Regions from separate parts of the Streptomyces sp. NBC_01635 genome, predicted to be linked through region 3. Evidence: riboswitches for the same ligand, from Rfam matches in the RefSeq annotation. Region 3 holds a riboswitch; each other region holds the start of a gene.

Region 1 (4,365 bases), 2.9 Mb from region 3:
CACGACGGCAAGCCCGAGCCCCGCGACGGCTCGCTGCCCGGGATCATCGGCGAGGAGCTGCGTGAACTCGTCGAGGAGGAGGTCCCCTCGCGTGCGCTGATGGCCGCCTACCGGCTGCCCGAGGACGGCACGCGCGCGAGCGACGCGGCGGACCTGGCGCTCACCGTCCTCGGCGGCGGTGAGTCCTCGCGGCTCTACAACCGGCTGGTGCGACGGGACCGTACGGCCGTGGCGGCCGGATTCGGCCTGCTGCGGCTGGCCGGGGCGCCCTCCCTGGGCTGGCTGGACGTGAAGACGTCCGGTGACGTGGAGGTGCCCGTCATCGAGGCCGCGATCGACGAGGAGCTCGCCCGGTTCGCCGAGGAGGGCCCCACGGCCGAGGAGATGGAGCGCGCCCAGGCGCAGCTGGAGCGGGAGTGGCTGGACCGGCTCAGCACCGTCGCCGGCCGGGCCGACGAGCTGTGCCGGTACGCCGTCCTGTTCGGCGACCCGCAGCTCGCCCTCACCGCCGTAGGGCGCATCCTCGACGTGACCGCCGAGGACGTCCGGGAGGTCGCCAAGGCCCGCCTGCGTCCCGACAACCGCGCGGTGCTCGTCTACGAGCCCGTCGCCTCCGGGGCCGGGGAGTCCGAAGAAGCCGCCGGCGCCGAGGAAGCCGCGGCCGCCGGCACCGACGAGAACGAGGAGACGGCGAAGTGACCGAGCTCGCCACGATGGATTTCCACCCCCAGCCGCAGGCGGGCGAGGCCCGGCCCTGGGCCTTCCCGGCCCCCGAGCGCACCACCCTCGGCAACGGTCTGACGGTGCTGCGCTGCCACCGTCCCGGCCAGCAGATCGTCGCTGTCGAGGTGCTGCTCGACGCGCCCCTGGAGGCTGAGCCGGCCGGGCTCGACGGTGTCGCCACGATCACCGCGCGGGCGTTCTCCGAGGGCACCGACAAGCACTCCGCCGAGGAGTTCGCCGCCGAGCTCGAGCGCTGCGGCGCCACCCTGGACGCCTACGCCGACCACCCCGGCATCCGTCTGAGCCTCGAGGTGCCGGCCTCACGGCTGGCCAAGGCACTCGGGCTGCTCGCCGACGCCCTCAGGGCGCCCGCCTTCGCCGACAGCGAGATCGAGCGCCTCGTCCGCAACCGCCTCGACGAGATCCCGCACGAGCTGGCCAACCCCTCCCGCCGCGCCGCCAAGGAACTCTCCAAGGAGCTGTTCCCGGCGACGTCGCGCATGTCCCGCCCGCGCCAGGGCAGCGAGGAGACGGTCGCGGTCATCGACTCGGCGGCCGTACGAGCCTTCTACGAGAAGCACGTCCGCCCCGCGACCGCCACCACGGTGGTCGTCGGCGACCTCACCGGCACCGACCTGGACGAGCTGCTCGGCGACACCCTCGGCGCCTGGACCGGATCGGCCGCCCAGCCGCGGCCCGTTCCGCCGGTCGTCGCCGACGACACCGGCCGGGTCGTGATCGTGGACCGCCCCGGCGCCGTGCAGACGCAGCTGCTCATCGGCCGCGTCGGAGCGGACCGGCACGACCGTGTGTGGGCCGCGCAGGTGCTCGGCGCCTACTGCCTCGGCGGCACCCTCACCTCCCGGCTGGACCGCGTCCTGCGCGAGGAGAAGGGCTACACCTACGGCGTACGGTCGTTCGCCCAGGTTCTGAGGTCCGCCCCGGACGGCACCGGCGCGTCGCTGCTCGCCATCAGCGGATCCGTCGACACCCCGAACACCGGGCCCGCCCTGCAGGACCTGTGGACGGTGCTGCGCACCCTCGCCGCGGAGGGCCTCACCGACGCCGAACGCGACGTCGCCGTGCAGAACCTGGTGGGTGTGGCGCCGCTCAAGTACGAGACCGCCGCAGCCGTCGCCGGCACCCTGGCCGACCAGGTGGAGCAGCACCTGCCCGACGACTACCAGGCCGAGCTGTACCGGCGGCTCGCCGCCACCGGCACCGTGGAGGCGACCGCGGCGGTGGTGAACGCCTTCCCGGTGGACCGTCTCGTGACCGTGCTGGTCGGCGACGCGGCGAAGATCAAGGAGCCCGTCGAGGCGCTCGGCATCGGTGAAGTCGCCGTGGTGGCCGCCGAGTAGACGGCCTGTCAGCGATCGGAACGCCGCTGGGGGCAGTCTGCTGCGAGGGCCCCGCGGACACCCGGTGGAGCGCACCTGCGCGTGGCCCTGGTGACGTGAAAGTCACCAGGGCCCGCTTATGCCCGAATTGGGGTGGGAGGCGCCTGTCTGCCCTGTGGGATGCGCTACAAAAGCCGGGATTCGTTTGGGAATCGAAACGCGTCCCGCTTAGCTTCATGCGGTCTGTTCGTCGGGCAGTGCGCCGCACCCGCGGCACCGGACAGTCATCGCCGAGTCCCCCTACGGCGCGAGCCGGGGGAGCCGGGGACCCAACCGTCCCTGGGGTGAATCGGACGCCCGCGCGTGTCGCGAGGGGGCCCGTAGGAGACCTTCCTGCTCCGAACCCGTCAGCTAACCCGGTAGGCGAGAGGGAAGGAAAGGACCACCCTGTACATGGCGTTCACCCGCGCCCCCGGGAAGCACCGCCGTCCCGGCCGCGTGCATCGCGGCACCGCCAAGGTGGCGGGCGTCGCGGCCCTCACCACCACCGGTGTCATCGGCTCCCTCGCGGCTCCGGCGCTCGCCGCCGAACCCCTCGCGGAACAGACCGGCCTCACCCCCGTGATCACCCTGGGTGACGAGGTCGCCGCCCAGATCGACGCCCAGGCGGCCGCCCAGCACGAGGCCGCGCGCGAGGCGGCCCAGGCCGCCGCCCGCGAAGCCGCCGAGGAAGCTGCCCGGGAGAGGGCGGCCGAGGAGGCCGAGCAGGCCCGCGAAGTCGAGGAACGCGCAGCGCGGGAGGCCGAGCGCAAGCGTCTCAACACCTTCGTGTCCCCGATCGCGGGCTCCTACGTCTCGACCGGTTACCTGTCCGGCGGCGCCGTCTGGTCCTCCGGCAGCCACACCGGTGTCGACTTCCACGCCGCGAGCGGCACCCCCGTGCTCTCGGTCGGCATGGGCACCGTCGTCGAGGCCGGCTGGGGCGGCGCCTACGGCAACCACGTCGTGATCAAGATGCACGACGGCACGTACACCCAGTACGGCCACCTGTCGTCCGTCGGTGTCTCGGTGGGTCAGCAGGTCACCCCGGGACAGCAGATCGGCGTCTCCGGCGCCACCGGCAACGTCACCGGCGCGCATCTGCACTTCGAGGCCCGCACCACCGCCGAGTACGGCTCCGACATCGACCCCGTCGCGTACCTCCGCGCGCACGGCGCGAACCTCTGACCGGGCACGTACCCCCGGCCTCCGTATGCGCCTCGACGTCCGCGGGATCCCCTGACACCGCGGGTGTCCGCTTTCCGTGGAATGGCCCCGGACCGCTCTGCGGGCCGGGGCTTTCGAGGTTTCCGGCGGACCGCCCGTTGTCCAAAAACGAACATGATTTCCGGCTCGCCGTCGGAAATTCCCGCGCGTTGCAATAGAGTCACGGAACAGGCGTCGCCCGTTGACGTTATGCGGGGATTAATTCGGAGGTCGGTCATGCGTATTCCGGCGCACTCGGTGTGCACGGCGATCCGGGACGACATCGTCTCGGGTGTCTACGAGCGTGGCGGCCGGCTCACCGAGGAACTCCTCGCCCGCCGCTACGGCGTCTCGCGCGTCCCCGTCCGGGAGGCCCTGCGCACCCTGGAGGCCGAGGGCTTCGTGGTGACCCGGCGCCACGCGGGCGCGTGCGTCGCGGAACCCACCGAGCAGGAGGCCGCCGACCTGCTGGAGATGCGGCTGCTGCTGGAGCCGCTCGGAGCCTCCCGCGCCGCGCAGCGCCGCACCGAGGCCCACCTGAAGGTGCTGCGCGGCCTGGTCCGGCTGGGTCAGGGGCGGGCCCGCCAGGGCCACAGCGACGACCTGCGCTCCCTGGGCGGCTGGTTCCACGAGACGCTCGCCCAGGCGTCCGGCAGCCCGGCGCTGACGTCGACGCTGATCCGGCTCCGGCACAAGATCGGCTGGATGTACGAGGTGCGGGGGACGAGGGACCCCGTGGAGTGCTGGGCGGAGCACGGCGCGGTCGTGGACGCCGTGGTGCGCGGGGACGGTGAGCGCGCGCGTGCGGTCATGGCGCTGCACACCGAGCGTGCCGCCGCCGCCCACCGTCTGCGCTTCACCGCCGGGGCTGGCGGGGCCGAGCGCGCGGACCGGACGGCCCGCGCGGAGGGCGTGAGGGACTCGCAACATCCCGTAAACACGCCGAGCCTGCGCTCTTAACGCGGGTGCCGTATACAAAAGGGAGCGCGCTTCCAGGGCATTTCTTGCTGTGCTCGAAAAGGGAAAGAGAAAGGCCCGCCCGGCGATATTCGGGCAG
Region 2 (4,365 bases), 1.5 Mb from region 3:
GAGTTGCCCCAGCGGGTGTTGGCGCTGGGCACCCCGCGCCGTACGGCGGCGTCGTCCATCACGTCGTCGTGGTACAGCGTGGCCAGGTGGGTCAGCTCCACGACCACGGCGGACGGCACGACACCGGGAGCGTAGGGGTCGCCGAACTGGGCGGCGAGCATCACGAGCAGCGGCCGGAACCGCTTGCCGCCGGCCCGCACCAGGTGCTGGGCGGCCTCGGTGATGAAGGGGACCTCACTCTTCGTGGCCTCGAGCAGCCCTTCCTCGACAGCCGTCATTCCGGCCAGGACATCGGTCTCCAGAGCCTGGTCCCGCACGCTCAGCCCGAACGGCCCGACGACGGTCACGAGGGGTCTCCTGTCTGCTGGTGTCCACTGGCGCTTAGACGTCTTGCACAGTTTGTCGATAGGTCGCTGACATCACTCGAGTCAGCGTATCCGGTCATGTTTCGATCACCGCCAGCACCCACATTCCCCGGACTCACCTGCGCACGCGTGCACGGCGTCTCACGGCACCCTCCAATATCGGATCACAATCCGATCTTTTCTGATCAGTTGACAACAAAGGATATTCAACGCCTTTCGGGCATGACGACCCACCCCCGGAATCCACTCCCGGGGCACACCCGAACCACGATCCGGCACGTGATCCGGCGCGCGATCCGGCACGCAGACCATCCTGCCCGCCCAGGCGCCCGATTTGCCGCAATTACCAAGTACATCCCTCCTGGTGGCAAATGTGAACGCGCGGTGCGGCCAGTGAAGTGAGTCACGTACCCCTCGGTGCGCTCACCCCTCGCGCCCGTCGACGTTTCCCCTTGCCCCGAAAGCGAGTTGACCCTTGGCGCCCGCAAAGGGCCAAGTGCCGCAAACACCCCGATACAAGATCAAGCAGCGCGTTCTGTGACGGGCGCACTTGTTCCCGACAAGTGCACTCGCATACGTTCCCGGCCTGTCGGGCGGACGCCGAATCCTGCCACCGCCCGCGCCACCCATCGATGAACCCACTCACGGCAGGAGCGGGGGACCCAGGTAAGCCGCCGGACCGGTTCGCACCCGGAACGGCTCGGGGTGAAGCCATGCCCGCAGGGGCACGGCCGGGCACTCTCCCGCCCGAACCCGACAGCTCACCTCGCAGGCGTAGGAGAGGAACACAGACATGACCGCATCCGGTCTGCCCCGCCGCTTCGGCCGCTCCCGCCTCGTCCGCTCCGTCGCCGTCGCCGGTGTCGCGGCGGTCGCCCTCCCACTGTTCGGCGCCACCGCCGCCTCCGCCGCGCCCGCCGCTGCCACGACGTCCGCCGCCGGCACCGTGACCGCGTACCCGGACAACCTCGACGGCTGGATCCGCGAGTCGCTGACCGTCATGGCGCAGCACGGCATCCCCGGCAGCTACGACTCCATCCACCGCAACATCCTGCGCGAGTCGTCCGGCAACCCGCAGGCCATCAACCTGTGGGACTCCAACGCCAAGGCCGGCACCCCGTCGAAGGGCCTGCTGCAGGTCATCGACCCGACCTTCCGGGCGTACCACGTACCCGGCACGACCTTCGACCCGTTCGACCCGGTCGCGAACATCACGGCGGCCTGCAACTACGCGGCGGACCGCTACGGCTCCATCGACAACGTCTTCGGCGCCTACTGAGACGCCCGGCCCCTCGGGCCCCTCGGGACGCCGGGACACCGGAACGCCGGGGGCACCGGCCACACCGGCGGCACCGAGGCCTACCGGGGCACCCTCCCGGACCTGGGGCGGGGCAGGACGTGTGGGGGCACGTACGGTTCCGCTCCGCCGAACAACCGCTCGAGGACGACGGCCACCCCGTCGTCCTCGTTCGACGTGGTGACCTCGTCGGCCACCGCCTTGAGCTCGGGGTGCGCGTTGGCCATGGCGACCCCGTGGGCCGCCCAGTCGAACATCGGGATGTCGTTGGGCATGTCGCCGAAGGCGACGGTCCGCCCGGGTTCCAGCCCCAGGTGCTCGGCGGCCAGTGCGAGACCGGTCGCCTTGGTCACACCGCACGGCTGGAGTTCCACGGTGCCCGGACCCGACATGGTGACCGTGGCCAGCGAGCCGACCGCCGAACGGGCCGTCGCCGCCAACTCGTCGTCGGTCAGGTGGGGATGGCGCAGCAGCACCTTGCTGATCGGCCGGACCCACAGATCGTCCCGTCGTTCGACCCGCACGGCGGGCAGCGTCGGGTGCGGCATCAGATAGCCCGGTTCGATCAGGGTGAGTCCGTCCACCCCGTCCTGGTCGACCGCGGCGTACAGCTCCCCGACCTCGGCCTCGATCTTGCCGAGCGCGGTCTCCGCCAGTTCCCGGTCCAGGGTGACCGACCACAGCAGCCGGTCCGCGCCGGCGTCGTACACCTGCGCGCCCTGTCCGCAGACCGCGAGCCCGGTGGCGCCCAGGTCGTCCAGGAGCGGCCGCACTCGGGGCGCCGGGCGCCCCGTCACCACGAGGTGCCGGGCACCGGCCCGCGCCGCCAGCGCCAGCGCGGCGAGGGAGCGGTCGGAGAGGGTGTCGTCGCCGCGCAGCAGCGTCCCGTCCAGGTCGGTGGCGATGAGCGAGCAATCGGGGGGTGCGGCCATGATCAGAGAATACGGATACCGCGCCCGCCCGACTCACCACGCCCGGCCCCGCCCGGCCCGTCTCACCCCGTCCCGCCGGTTCCGTCCGGACCGGCTCCCCCTGCTTCGCCCGAGGTGCCGCGCCCGGGGCACCATCCGCGGCCTCTGTACCACTTGGCAACAACATGCTCCGCTACCTACCGCCCTTGTGGTCTTGGGCGGTACCTTCCAAGTGTCCAGGGGGGACTTGATCGGGGGGTCAGGTGAGCAGTGGACGCACACGTGTGCTGAGGCTCGAGGAGCTCGGCGAGGGGGAGCGGGAACGGTGGCGTGAGTTGCGTGCCGCGACGGAGGCACCGCGCAGCCCTTTCATGGAACCGGAGTTCGCCGCCGCCGTGTCCAGAGTGCGGCCCGGGGCCCGGGTGGCGGTGCTGTACGAGGGGGCGTCCGCCGAACCGGCCGGGTTCCTGCCCTACGAGCGGGGCGCGTTGGGGCAGGGCCGGGCGATCGGGCTCGGCGTCTCGGACTGCCAGGGCGCCGTGCTGCGTCCGGGTCTGGCGCTGGAGGCCGGTGAACTGCTCCGTGCCTGTTCGGTGTCGAGCTTCGCCTTCGACAACCTGGAGGCGGACCAGGCCCTGTTCGTCCCGCACGCGGCCGAGGAGCACGCCACCTTCGTCATCGACGTGGAGAAGGGCTACGAGACCTACGAGTCCGTACTGCGCGGCCAGTCGCCGAAGTTCCTGAAGACCACCCTGGCCAAGGAGCGCCGGCTCGGCCGCCAGGCCGGACCGGTGCGGTTCGTGTTCGACGAACGCGAACCGGCCGCGCTCCGCGCGCTCATCGGGTGGAAGTCGGCGCAGTACCGCAGGACCGGGCGCCGCGACCGGTTCGCGCAGGAGTGGATCACCCGGCTCGTGGGCCGCCTGGCCGGGACCCGGGCTCCGGAGTGCACGGGCACGCTGTCCGTCCTGTACGCCGGGGACCGTCCCGTAGCGGCCCACTTCGGTCTGCGCTCGGCCTCGGTGCTGGCCTGCTGGTTCCCGGCGTACGACCCGGAGTTCGCGAAGTTCTCGCCGGGGCTCGTACTGCATCTGCGGATGGCCGAGGCGGCGGCCGGCGAGGGCATCGGCCTGCTCGACATGGGCCGCGGCCCGGCCGAGTACAAGGACTCGTTGAAGACGGGCGAACGCGCCGTCTACGAGGGAGAGGCGACGCGTCCGGGTCTGGGCGCCGCGCTTCAGCTGCTGCGCCGCGAGCCCGCCCGCCGCGCGCACGGTTTCGTCGTCGCCCGGCCGCGTCTCGCCTCGCTGGCGTCGCGGACCTTGAAGGGGGCGGCCCGGCTGCGCCGGCCGTGAGCGGTTCCCGGCCGCGAGACCGCGAGAACCGCTGGGGACGGCGACGACCGCTCGTGACAACCGTTCGATGGTTCAACCGTTCGTGAGGAGGGGAGGGCTCATGTCCCGCACAGCACGTACGCAGGAGGAGATACGGCGGTTCCTGGACGTCGGCGCGGTTCAGGTCGCCGAACTGGACCTGAGCGGTGAGGAAGCCGCCCTGAGACCCGGTCCGGGCAGTCCACCGGTGACGCACGGCGAGGTGTTCCTGCTGGTCAGGAGAGACGGCCTGCCGGTGGGAACACTGCTGGGAAGGGTCCCGGAGGGGGGCGATCCGACGACGGTCCTGGCGTCGCTCGCACGGCAGGCGCAGACGCAGGTTCAGGCGCAGGCGCAGGTTCAGGCGCAGGGGCAAGGTCCCGACACGGCGGAGGCGGCCGGGGGGACCACCGCGCCGC
Region 3 (4,365 bases):
CGTGTCGTCGGGTACCTGTCGTGGAGGGCGGGGCGAACTTGCCCTCGTGCCGTCGGGCAGCCGTCGTGGAGAGCAGGGCGCACCTTCCCGCCTGCCGCCGGATACGGTCGAGCGGTGAACGACCAGCCCCAGCCCCAGCCCCAGTTTCAGTCCCAGCCCGAGAAGGGCGCCCCCGAACTCTTCACCTGGGAGTTCGCGAGTGACCCCTACCCCGCGTACGCCTGGCTGAGGGAGCACGCGCCCGTGCACCGGACGCGGCTGCCCAGCGGGGTGGAGGCCTGGCTGGTCACCCGTTACGCCGACGCCAAGCAGACCCTCGCCGACCCCCGCCTCTCCAAGAACCCGGCGCACCACGACGAGCCCGCGCACGCCAAGGGGAAGACCGGCATCCCCGGTGAACGCAAGGCCGAGCTGATGACGCATCTGCTCAACATCGACCCGCCGGACCACACCCGGCTGCGCAGACTGGTCAGCAAGGCGTTCACACCGCGCCGGGTCGCCGAGTTCGCGCCCCGGGTGCAGGAGCTCACCGACGGGCTCATCGACCGGTTCGCGGACAGCGGCTCCGCCGACCTCATCCACGACTTCGCCTTCCCGCTCCCCATTTACGCCATCTGCGACCTGCTCGGCGTTCCCCGGGAGGACCAGGACGACTTCCGTGACTGGGCGGGCATGATGATCCGCCACCAGGGAGGTCCCAGGGGTGGCGTGGCCCGGTCGGTGAAGAAGATGCGCGGCTACCTGGCCGATCTGATCCACCGCAAGCGAGAGGCCCTGCCCGCCGAACCCGCCCCCGGCGAGGACCTCATCTCCGGTTTGATCCGTGCCTCCGACCACGGTGAGCACCTCACCGAGAACGAGGCCGCCGCCATGGCGTTCATCCTGCTGTTCGCGGGCTTCGAGACCACCGTCAACCTCATCGGCAACGGCACCTACGCCCTCCTCACCCACCCGGGGCAGCGCGAGCGCCTGCAGACGTCCCTCGCCGCCGGGGAGCGCGGACTGCTGGAGACCGGGGTGGAGGAACTCCTGCGCTACGACGGGCCCGTGGAACTGGCCACCTGGCGGTTCGCCACCGAGGCGCTCACCCTCGGCGGGCAGCACATCTCGGCCGGCGACCCGGTCCTCGTCGTCCTGGCCGCCGCGGACCGCGATCCGGAGCGGTTCGCCGACCCCGACACGCTCGACCTCGCACGGCGCGACAACCAGCATCTGGGGTACGGCCACGGCATCCACTACTGCCTCGGCGCTCCCCTGGCCCGTCTGGAGGGCCAGACCGCGCTCGCCACGCTGCTGACCCGCCTGCCGGACCTCGAACTCGCGGTGGACCCGGCCGAACTGCGCTGGCGCGGCGGACTCATCATGCGCGGACTGCGCACACTGCCGGTGCGATTCACCGCGCCGCCGATGTGATGTCGCCTACGAAGCACCGTGTTCGGCACGCGTTCCGAAATGACCCGGATGGTCGTCGAGTCCGCTCCGGGCGGGCCTCCGGCGGCCCTCCGACGGCCCTTCACCCTCGCGCAAGTGACCGTCAGGTCCGCTGTGGACACGGTCCGTCGAACCTGGACGGGACCGGCACAAAAGTGACGCCCAATCAGTTCTGTGATCTGCATGTGATCTGCGCGGCATGAACTTGTGACAAGCGTTCGACTGCGGATACGTTCACCCATCAAGCGCGGCGTCCCGCTTTTGCGGTACCACAGTTCGAATCGCCGTGCGAGCAACCGTTGTCTGCGAAAGGTCTCCGCATGCTCTCCGGGAACGGTCGTCACCGTCGCCCCCGCCAGGCTCCGGCTCTCCTCGTCGCGGCCGGAGTGACCGGCTCGGCCATCGCGATTCCCCTCCTCGGGGCCGGCGCGGCCAGTGCGGCCGACGGCTCCACCTGGGACCGCGTCGCCGAATGCGAGTCCGGTGGCTCCTGGAGCCAGAACTCCGGTAACGGTTATTACGGCGGCCTGCAGTTGACCCAGGCCGACTGGGAGAAGTACGGCGGCCTCGACTATGCGACCAGCGCCGACCAGGCCAGCCGCGGCCAGCAGATAGCGGTGGCCGAGAAGATCCTCGCCGACCAGGGCGTCGGCGCGTGGAGAGCCTGCGGGCTGCTGGGAGGCCTGGGCCAGGACTCGCCCGTGCTCGACGTCGGCACCGGTGCGGAGGGCGGCTCGTCGGGCAAGTCCGGTTCCGAGAGGTCCGCCACCCCGTCGCCGTCCCAGTCCTCCGGCTCCTCGTCGGACGCGAAGGGCGCCAAGGGTGCAAAGGGTGCCGCGGACGGCAAGGAGAAGGAAGAGGGTGCGGACGGATCGGTCGAGCCCGACGCCTCCCCCTCCGCCTCCCCGTCTCCCTCCGCCTCGGCCAAGGATGGCGACTCGGACAAGTCGGGCGATAAGGGCGAGGCTTCGGGATCGGCCGACGGTGAGAAATCCGGCAGCGGCCGCCATCGCGGCGCCAGCGCCGAGGAAGAGGTGCGTGAGGACCGTGACGCCGGATCCTCCGGCCGGCACGCCTCGCGCGGCGGTCTTGGCTTTGCGCGCGGCCTTGACGGCTCGTCCCCGTCGAGCGGCTCCGGCACGGGCGCCGGGAGCGACTCCTCGGCCGCCGCCGACTCCCTTGCCTTCGGCGACGGATGGCTCGCCGAGTACAACGGAGGGGGCGAGGTCCTGGGCGCGGCCGTCCCGAACCTCGTCCTTCCCGGTCAGGCGCTCGCGTTCGGGTCCGAATCGGACAACAGCTGATATCCGGGCGGCAGTCGGGCGACAGTCGGGCGGCAGGGTTTTCCCGGCCGAGCCGCGGCCGAGCCGCGGCTCGGCCGCGGCTGGGAACCGTCCGGGCGGTGACTGGGCGGCAATCGAACCGGCGGGCGAAAAAGTGCCTCAAAAGCGCCAGTTGAGGTCATAGTTCGCGACGAATGTCCGATTTAAAGGCGATGAGAGATAGGTCTCAGAAGCCCTGATCGTCTTTGATAATCCGCTGAGCCCGTGTCTACGGTCGTGACCGCTCGTCAACGCGGGCCCCGGCTGCCGCCACGCCGAATCCTGCCAGTGGCAGCACGGGAACAGTCGACGCGTCATGCGCCGTAGGCAGGAGCGGGGGACCCAAGGTAGGCGCCGAATCCGGTGAGGAATGCCGGATGCGGCTAGGGGTGAAGTCGTGTCCCGTGAGGGACGCGGCCGGGCAACTCAACCGGCCCGAACCCGACAGCTCACCTCGTAGGCGTCGGTGAGGGGATCCTTCATGCTGTTTTCCGGCAAGGGCAAGCACCGTCGTCCGTCCAAGGCCACCCGTGTCATCGCCGTCGCCGGCGTCACCGGTGCCGCCGTCGCCGCCCCGCTGATGGCGGCCGGCAACGCTTCCGCCGCCACCGCCTCCGAGTGGGACGCCGTCGCCCAGTGCGAGTCCGGCGGCAACTGGTCGATCAACACCGGCAACGGTTACTACGGCGGCCTGCAGTTCTCCGCCTCCACCTGGGCCGGCTACGGCGGCACGGCGCACGCCGGCACCGCCGACCAGGCCAGCAAGGCCCAGCAGATCGAGATCGCCGAGAAGGTCCTCGCGGGCCAGGGCAAGGGCGCCTGGCCGGTCTGCGGCAAGGGCCTGTCCAACGCCGCCTACAGCGGTGGCGGTTCCACCGAGGGCTCCGGCAACCAGAGCTCCGGCAACCAGAGTTCCGGCAACCAGGACAGCGGCTCCTCGCAGCAGTCCCAGCAGCAGGAGTCCCCGAAGCAGAACACCGAGGCCGCTCCCGAGCGTTCCGCCGAGCAGAAGGCCTCCCGCTCCGACGAGCGTCCGGCCGCCAAGAAGACCGTCACCACCCCGACCGGCGAGAAGGTCGAGAAGGGCGACGGCGAGTACAAGGTCGTCAAGGGCGACACCCTCAGCTCGATCGCCTCGGAGCACGACGTCAAGGGCGGCTGGGACAAGCTGTTCAAGCTGAACGACGACATCGTCGAGGAAGCCGACCTCATCTACCCGGGCCAGCAGCTGCACCTGAAGTAAGGCCGCAGTCGCACGTCCCGTCCCCGCCCCCCACGGGGTCCTGCCCCGCCCCGGTGCGTATCCCCCGTACGCGCCGGGGCGGGGCCTTTCCGTGTTCGGTGCCGGCTCCGGTACGTCCGCGGTGCCGGAGCCGGTCCGTGCCCGGTGCCGGAGCGGGCCTTCCGTCCCCCGGTTTTCCGATACCGCCTTTGTTCCGTTCGGAAACAATTTACTCTCGGTTCTGTCCGCGAAGCGGCCGACCGGATGGCCGATCGCGCCGAGCCGGATAGGCTCGGGTCCGCAGGGCCCCGTGGCCCCGCTGAACCACGTCACATCCATGAAGGAGATGCTCGTGCCGTCCATCGACGTCGTCGTAGCCCGGGAAATCCT
Region 4 (4,365 bases), 550 kb from region 3:
GTCGTCGAGGTGGAACTCCAGGCCGAGGTAGAAGAGCAGCAGGACGAGACCGAGCGCCGACAGCATCGAGAAGTCGTGCGCGTCCTCGACCAGGACCAGGCCGGGCGTGTGCGGGCCGAGCAGAATGCCGGCGAGCATGAACAGCGGGATCGTCGGCAGTCCGATCCAGCTGCCGAGACGGGCCAGGAACGCCGCGGCGAGGAACGCGCCGCCCATGGCGAGCAGGGTGTCGGCATGTCCCACGGGTCACCACCTTCCACAGCACGGGAACGGAGGGGGGACTGATCGACTGACCCGAGTGGGGAACGCTCCTTCGTGTCGGTGGGGGTTCCCCGCCATACGGGGCCGCGGCCGGTGCACCCACGGGTCCCGAGGGGTTACGGCCTGTGCGTCCCGGGACCGCGGCCCGGGGGTTTCTCCACGCTCACATCCGACCCCCGGCACTCGCCATCCGTGACACCACCCAAACGAGATGGCGGACGACACCCACGGGGCATGGGGGAAGGTCCCTCGTCGCGGGCCGGCGCCGGATGCGGCGGAGCCACCGCGCGTTTCCACGCCGTACGGTTCGCGCCGTACGGTTTCGCGCCACGTGGCGGTGGCACACCGTACGGCTTCCCTCCGCAGGGGGACACACCGGGTGCAAGACTCTCTTCGCCCGACCCAGCCCGCCCCAGCCCAGTTCTGGCTCTGCCCAGCCCGGCCCGCCGTCCCCGTCAGGAGCACCGTCGATGCCTCACCCGTACGTCCTGCTGTCCGCCGCCGTCTCGCTCGACGGGTATCTCGACGACACCGGCCCCGAACGGCTGCTGCTCTCCGGCCCGGAGGACTTCGACCGGGTCGACGAGGTGCGGGCGTCGGTCGACGCGATCCTGATCGGCGCCGGCACGATCCGCGCCGACAACCCCCGGCTGCTGGTCAACGCGCCCGAGCGGCGTGCCGCCCGGGTCGCCGAGGGCCGCCCCGCATACCCGCTGAAGGTCACCGTCAGCGGCTCGGGCGACCTGGACCCGGCGGCACACTTCTGGCACACCGGCGGCGCGAAGGTCCTCTGCACGACCGACAAGGGCGCCGAACGCGCCCGCGCGCACGGCATCGCCGCCGACATCGTGCCGCTCGGCGCCGAGCTCGACTGGCGGCGGCTCCTGACGCACCTGTACGACGCGTACGGCGTCCGGCGGCTCATGGTCGAGGGCGGTGGCCTGATCCACACCCAACTCCTCACCCAGGGGCTCGCCGACGAGCTCCAGCTGGTCCTCGCCCCGCTCTTCGTCGGCGACCCGGACGCCGCCCGCCTCTTCGGCCCCGGCGCCTACCAGGGCGGTCGGCTGCGGCTGTTGGAGACCCGCCCCATCGGTGACGTCGTCCTCATGCGCTACGAGCCCACCGCCCCCGGCACCGGCCCGCTCCCCGTAGCCGCCGACCACCACTGGCTGGCCCTCGCCTGTGAACTCGCGGACCGGTGCCCGCCCTCGGAGACGGCGTTCAGCGTGGGCGCGGTGGTCGTGGCGGCCGACGGCACCGAACTGGCGCGCGGCCACTCCCGGGAGGGCGGCGACCCGGTGGTGCACGCCGAGGAGGCCGCCCTCGCCAAGATCGACCCCGCGGACCCGCGGCTCGCGACCGCCACCGTGTACTCCAGCCTGGAACCCTGTGCCCGCCGCACCTCCCGTCCGGTGCCCTGCGCCCGGCTGATCCTGGACGCGGGGGTACGGCGGGTGGTCACCGCGTGGCGGGAGCCGGACACCTTCGTGGCGGGCGCCGACGGCAGTGGGGCGCTGGCCGCGGAGGGAGCCACCGTCGTCGTCCTGCCGGAGCACAAGGAGGCCGCCGAGGCGCCGAACCGCCATCTGACCGGCCGGTGACGGAGGGGCGGGGATCATGTGTGTGCGGAGTGCCCTGCGCATGCCGTATGCTGGTTACACAACGACGCGGGGTGGAGCAGCTCGGTAGCTCGCTGGGCTCATAACCCAGAGGTCGCAGGTTCAAATCCTGTCCCCGCTACTGAAGGCCGAGGGCCGGAACCCGAAAGGGTTCCGGCCCTCGGTCGTTCCCGTTCCCGCTTCTGTTCCCGTTCCCGTCCTCCGGCCCGTCTTCCGGCGGAGGTTTCGAGAACGCGCTCTCCGGGCCCTCCCCGCCGATATCACGCCGGGTGATCGGGCCGCCCCGCTGCGCATAACAACTGATGTACTGTCAGATGCGGTGTGACGAATGAGGGAGAGTCAACTCGCCCGTTTTGAGGCGGTCGTGATGCTTAAGTCCGTGCGGGAATCGTTAACGATCAAGAGGAACGGCTTGGAATAAGAGCCCTCCGTCTATTAACGTTCGATAACGCAGCGCGGTCGTCCCAGCCGTCACACGAGTCGGCTCCGTGCGCACGCGCCGAATCCCGCAAGGGAACCGGGGAACCAACATTTTGGGGTGAATCGCGTAGATGCCCCCGTGGAGACACGGACGGTTACGCGCGTAGGAGACCTTCCTGCTCCGAACCCGTCAGCTAACCCGGTAGGCGAGAAGGAAGGAAAGGAGTGCGCCCACGTGGCGTCGAACCGGCCTGCCCCCGAGGCCCCCTTCATGCCGAGCCAGCGCGACAGCGACACCTTCGGCTACGGCAGCATCCGCACCGACGAGGGCCCCTTCGAGGAGTGGAACCCCACTGCGGAGTCCCTTCCTCCCGTGCGCGGCCGGCATCGCGTCGGCAAGCAGCGCGGCGGAGGCCTCGCCCGTAGCTCCACCGTCCTGGGCGTCGGTGTCATAGCCGCGGTCGCCGGTGGCGGCATGGCCAGCGCCCAGACCGGCAAGCCGCCGGTCTCGATCTCGATGCCGGACCTTCCCTCCGTCGGTTCCCTCATCTCCGACGAGGAAACCCCCCAGGGTTCCGCCACCCCGCTCAGCAGCATCGGCACGGTCGCCGACGAGGTCGAGCAGGGCAGCACCTCCGACGCCGGCGAGGTGCTGCGCGCCCGGATCATGGCTCAGGTCGAGCAGCAGCAGAGCCAGGCCGAGGACAAGGCCGCCGCCGAAGCCGCCGCGAAGGCGGAGAAGGAGGCCAAGGAGCAGGCCGCCGCCGCGAAGAAGGAGGCGGAGGAGCAGGCCGCCGCCGCGAAGAAGGAGGCGGAGGAGGAGGCCGCGAAGAAGGCCGAGGCCGAGCGTCTCGCCGAGCTGGCCACGCAGTACGCGCTGCCGACCTCCTCGTACACCATCTCCTCGACCTTCGGTCAGGCCGGCGCCTACTGGTCCTCCGGCCAGCACACCGGCCTGGACTTCGCCGCCCCCACGGGCACGCTGATCAAGGCGGTCCACACCGGCACGATCACCTCCGCCGGCTGGGACGGCTCCTACGGCTACAAGACCGTGCTGACCCTCGACGACGGCACCGAGATCTGGTACGCCCACCAGTCCTCCATCAACGTCAGCGTCGGTCAGCAGGTCAACACCGGCGACGTGATCGGCCGCGTCGGCTCCACCGGCAACTCCACCGGTGCCCACCTCCACCTGGAGGTCCACACCGGTGGCGCCGGCTCGGGCATCGACCCGCTGGCCTGGCTCCAGTCGAAGGGCCTCACCGTCTGAGAACCCGGCCCCGGCCGGTCTTCGCGCGCTCTCGCAGCCACAGCCCCGGCAGTCCTGACGACGACCCCCCGACGTCAGGACTGCCGGTTCGGCGTTTCAGGGGCGGTACGGGTATGCGTACGGGTTCGGCCCGGACGCCGGGTACCCGGGGTGCGCGAAGTGCGCGGGGTCCACGGCGCCGTACCTCCCGTACGGCCCGTATCTCCCGTACGGCCCGTACCCCTCGTACGCCCAGGGCGAGCCGTACGGGCCGTACACCGGCCAGGGCGGGACGGGCGGTGCGGTGACCCGGGCCGCGTGTTCCAGGGCCGGGCGGGCCGTGTCGCGGCGCCGCCACAGTTCCCGCAGCAGCTCGTGCTCCCGCGCGGCGAAGTCCGTACCCACGCCGCCGCGGCGCCCCCGGCGCCGCAGGAACGCCAGCGCCGTCGCGTACGCCCCGTACTGCGCCACCGCTCGGGACGCGGCCCGGCCGCCGTGCCCGCGCGCGTACCGCCGGGCGACGCGCCGGGCCCGCATCGAGCCGAGCGCGTAGGGCTGGGCCGGGGTCAGCCAGCCGGCCCTGACGTAGGAGGGCAGCTCCTCCCGTACGGTCCGCAGCCCGCGCTGCCGGGTCCACACCACCAGCCAGGTCAGCAGGCCGAACGACGGCACCATGAACGCCGCGTACACGGCGAAGAAGCCGTACTCGCCGAGGGTCGAGGAGACGTTCCACAGCGCGTGCAGGCCCATCGCGAGCAGCAGGCCGCCGAGCGGGAGCAGGAAGCGCACCGGGCGCCGCCGCCCGGTGGCGAG

What was found. A riboswitch is a leader RNA that binds a small molecule or an ion and turns the genes downstream of it on or off. The one in region 3 is predicted to bind cyclic di-AMP.
Region 1: it holds a riboswitch for cyclic di-AMP, as region 3 does, so the genes downstream of both, OHB56_RS30950 (M23 family metallopeptidase) here and OHB56_RS17640 (transglycosylase family protein) in region 3, are expected to answer to the same signal.
Region 2: it holds a riboswitch for cyclic di-AMP, as region 3 does, so the genes downstream of both, OHB56_RS24870 (transglycosylase SLT domain-containing protein) here and OHB56_RS17640 (transglycosylase family protein) in region 3, are expected to answer to the same signal.
Region 4: it holds a riboswitch for cyclic di-AMP, as region 3 does, so the genes downstream of both, OHB56_RS20235 (M23 family metallopeptidase) here and OHB56_RS17640 (transglycosylase family protein) in region 3, are expected to answer to the same signal.

What each region holds. Positions count from the first base shown of each region.
Region 1 is NZ_CP109277.1:6,676,094-6,680,458, forward strand. Features, by position in the region: gene OHB56_RS30940 (pitrilysin family protein) at 1-699, shown strand, start outside; gene OHB56_RS30945 (pitrilysin family protein) at 696-2,084, shown strand; cyclic di-AMP (ydaO/yuaA leader) riboswitch at 2,342-2,504, shown strand; gene OHB56_RS30950 (M23 family metallopeptidase) at 2,517-3,290, shown strand; gene OHB56_RS30955 (GntR family transcriptional regulator) at 3,546-4,268, shown strand.
Region 2 is NZ_CP109277.1:5,320,583-5,324,947, reverse strand. Features, by position in the region: gene OHB56_RS24875 (polyprenyl synthetase family protein) at 1-347, opposite strand, end outside; cyclic di-AMP (ydaO/yuaA leader) riboswitch at 991-1,153, shown strand; gene OHB56_RS24870 (transglycosylase SLT domain-containing protein) at 1,159-1,644, shown strand; gene OHB56_RS24865 (HAD family hydrolase) at 1,725-2,594, opposite strand; gene OHB56_RS24860 (GNAT family N-acetyltransferase) at 2,858-3,928, shown strand; gene OHB56_RS24855 (glycosyltransferase) at 4,029-4,365, shown strand, end outside.
Region 3 is NZ_CP109277.1:3,799,478-3,803,842, reverse strand. Features, by position in the region: gene OHB56_RS17650 (cytochrome P450) at 115-1,413, shown strand; gene OHB56_RS17645 (transglycosylase family protein) at 1,752-2,735, shown strand; cyclic di-AMP (ydaO/yuaA leader) riboswitch at 3,063-3,231, shown strand; gene OHB56_RS17640 (transglycosylase family protein) at 3,235-3,996, shown strand; gene eno (phosphopyruvate hydratase) at 4,328-4,365, shown strand, end outside.
Region 4 is NZ_CP109277.1:4,353,231-4,357,595, reverse strand. Features, by position in the region: gene OHB56_RS20250 (cation:proton antiporter) at 1-243, opposite strand, end outside; gene OHB56_RS20245 (dihydrofolate reductase family protein) at 732-1,865, shown strand; tRNA gene OHB56_RS20240 (tRNA-Met) at 1,931-2,004, shown strand; cyclic di-AMP (ydaO/yuaA leader) riboswitch at 2,371-2,527, shown strand; gene OHB56_RS20235 (M23 family metallopeptidase) at 2,539-3,573, shown strand; gene OHB56_RS20230 (PrsW family intramembrane metalloprotease) at 3,670-4,365, opposite strand, start outside.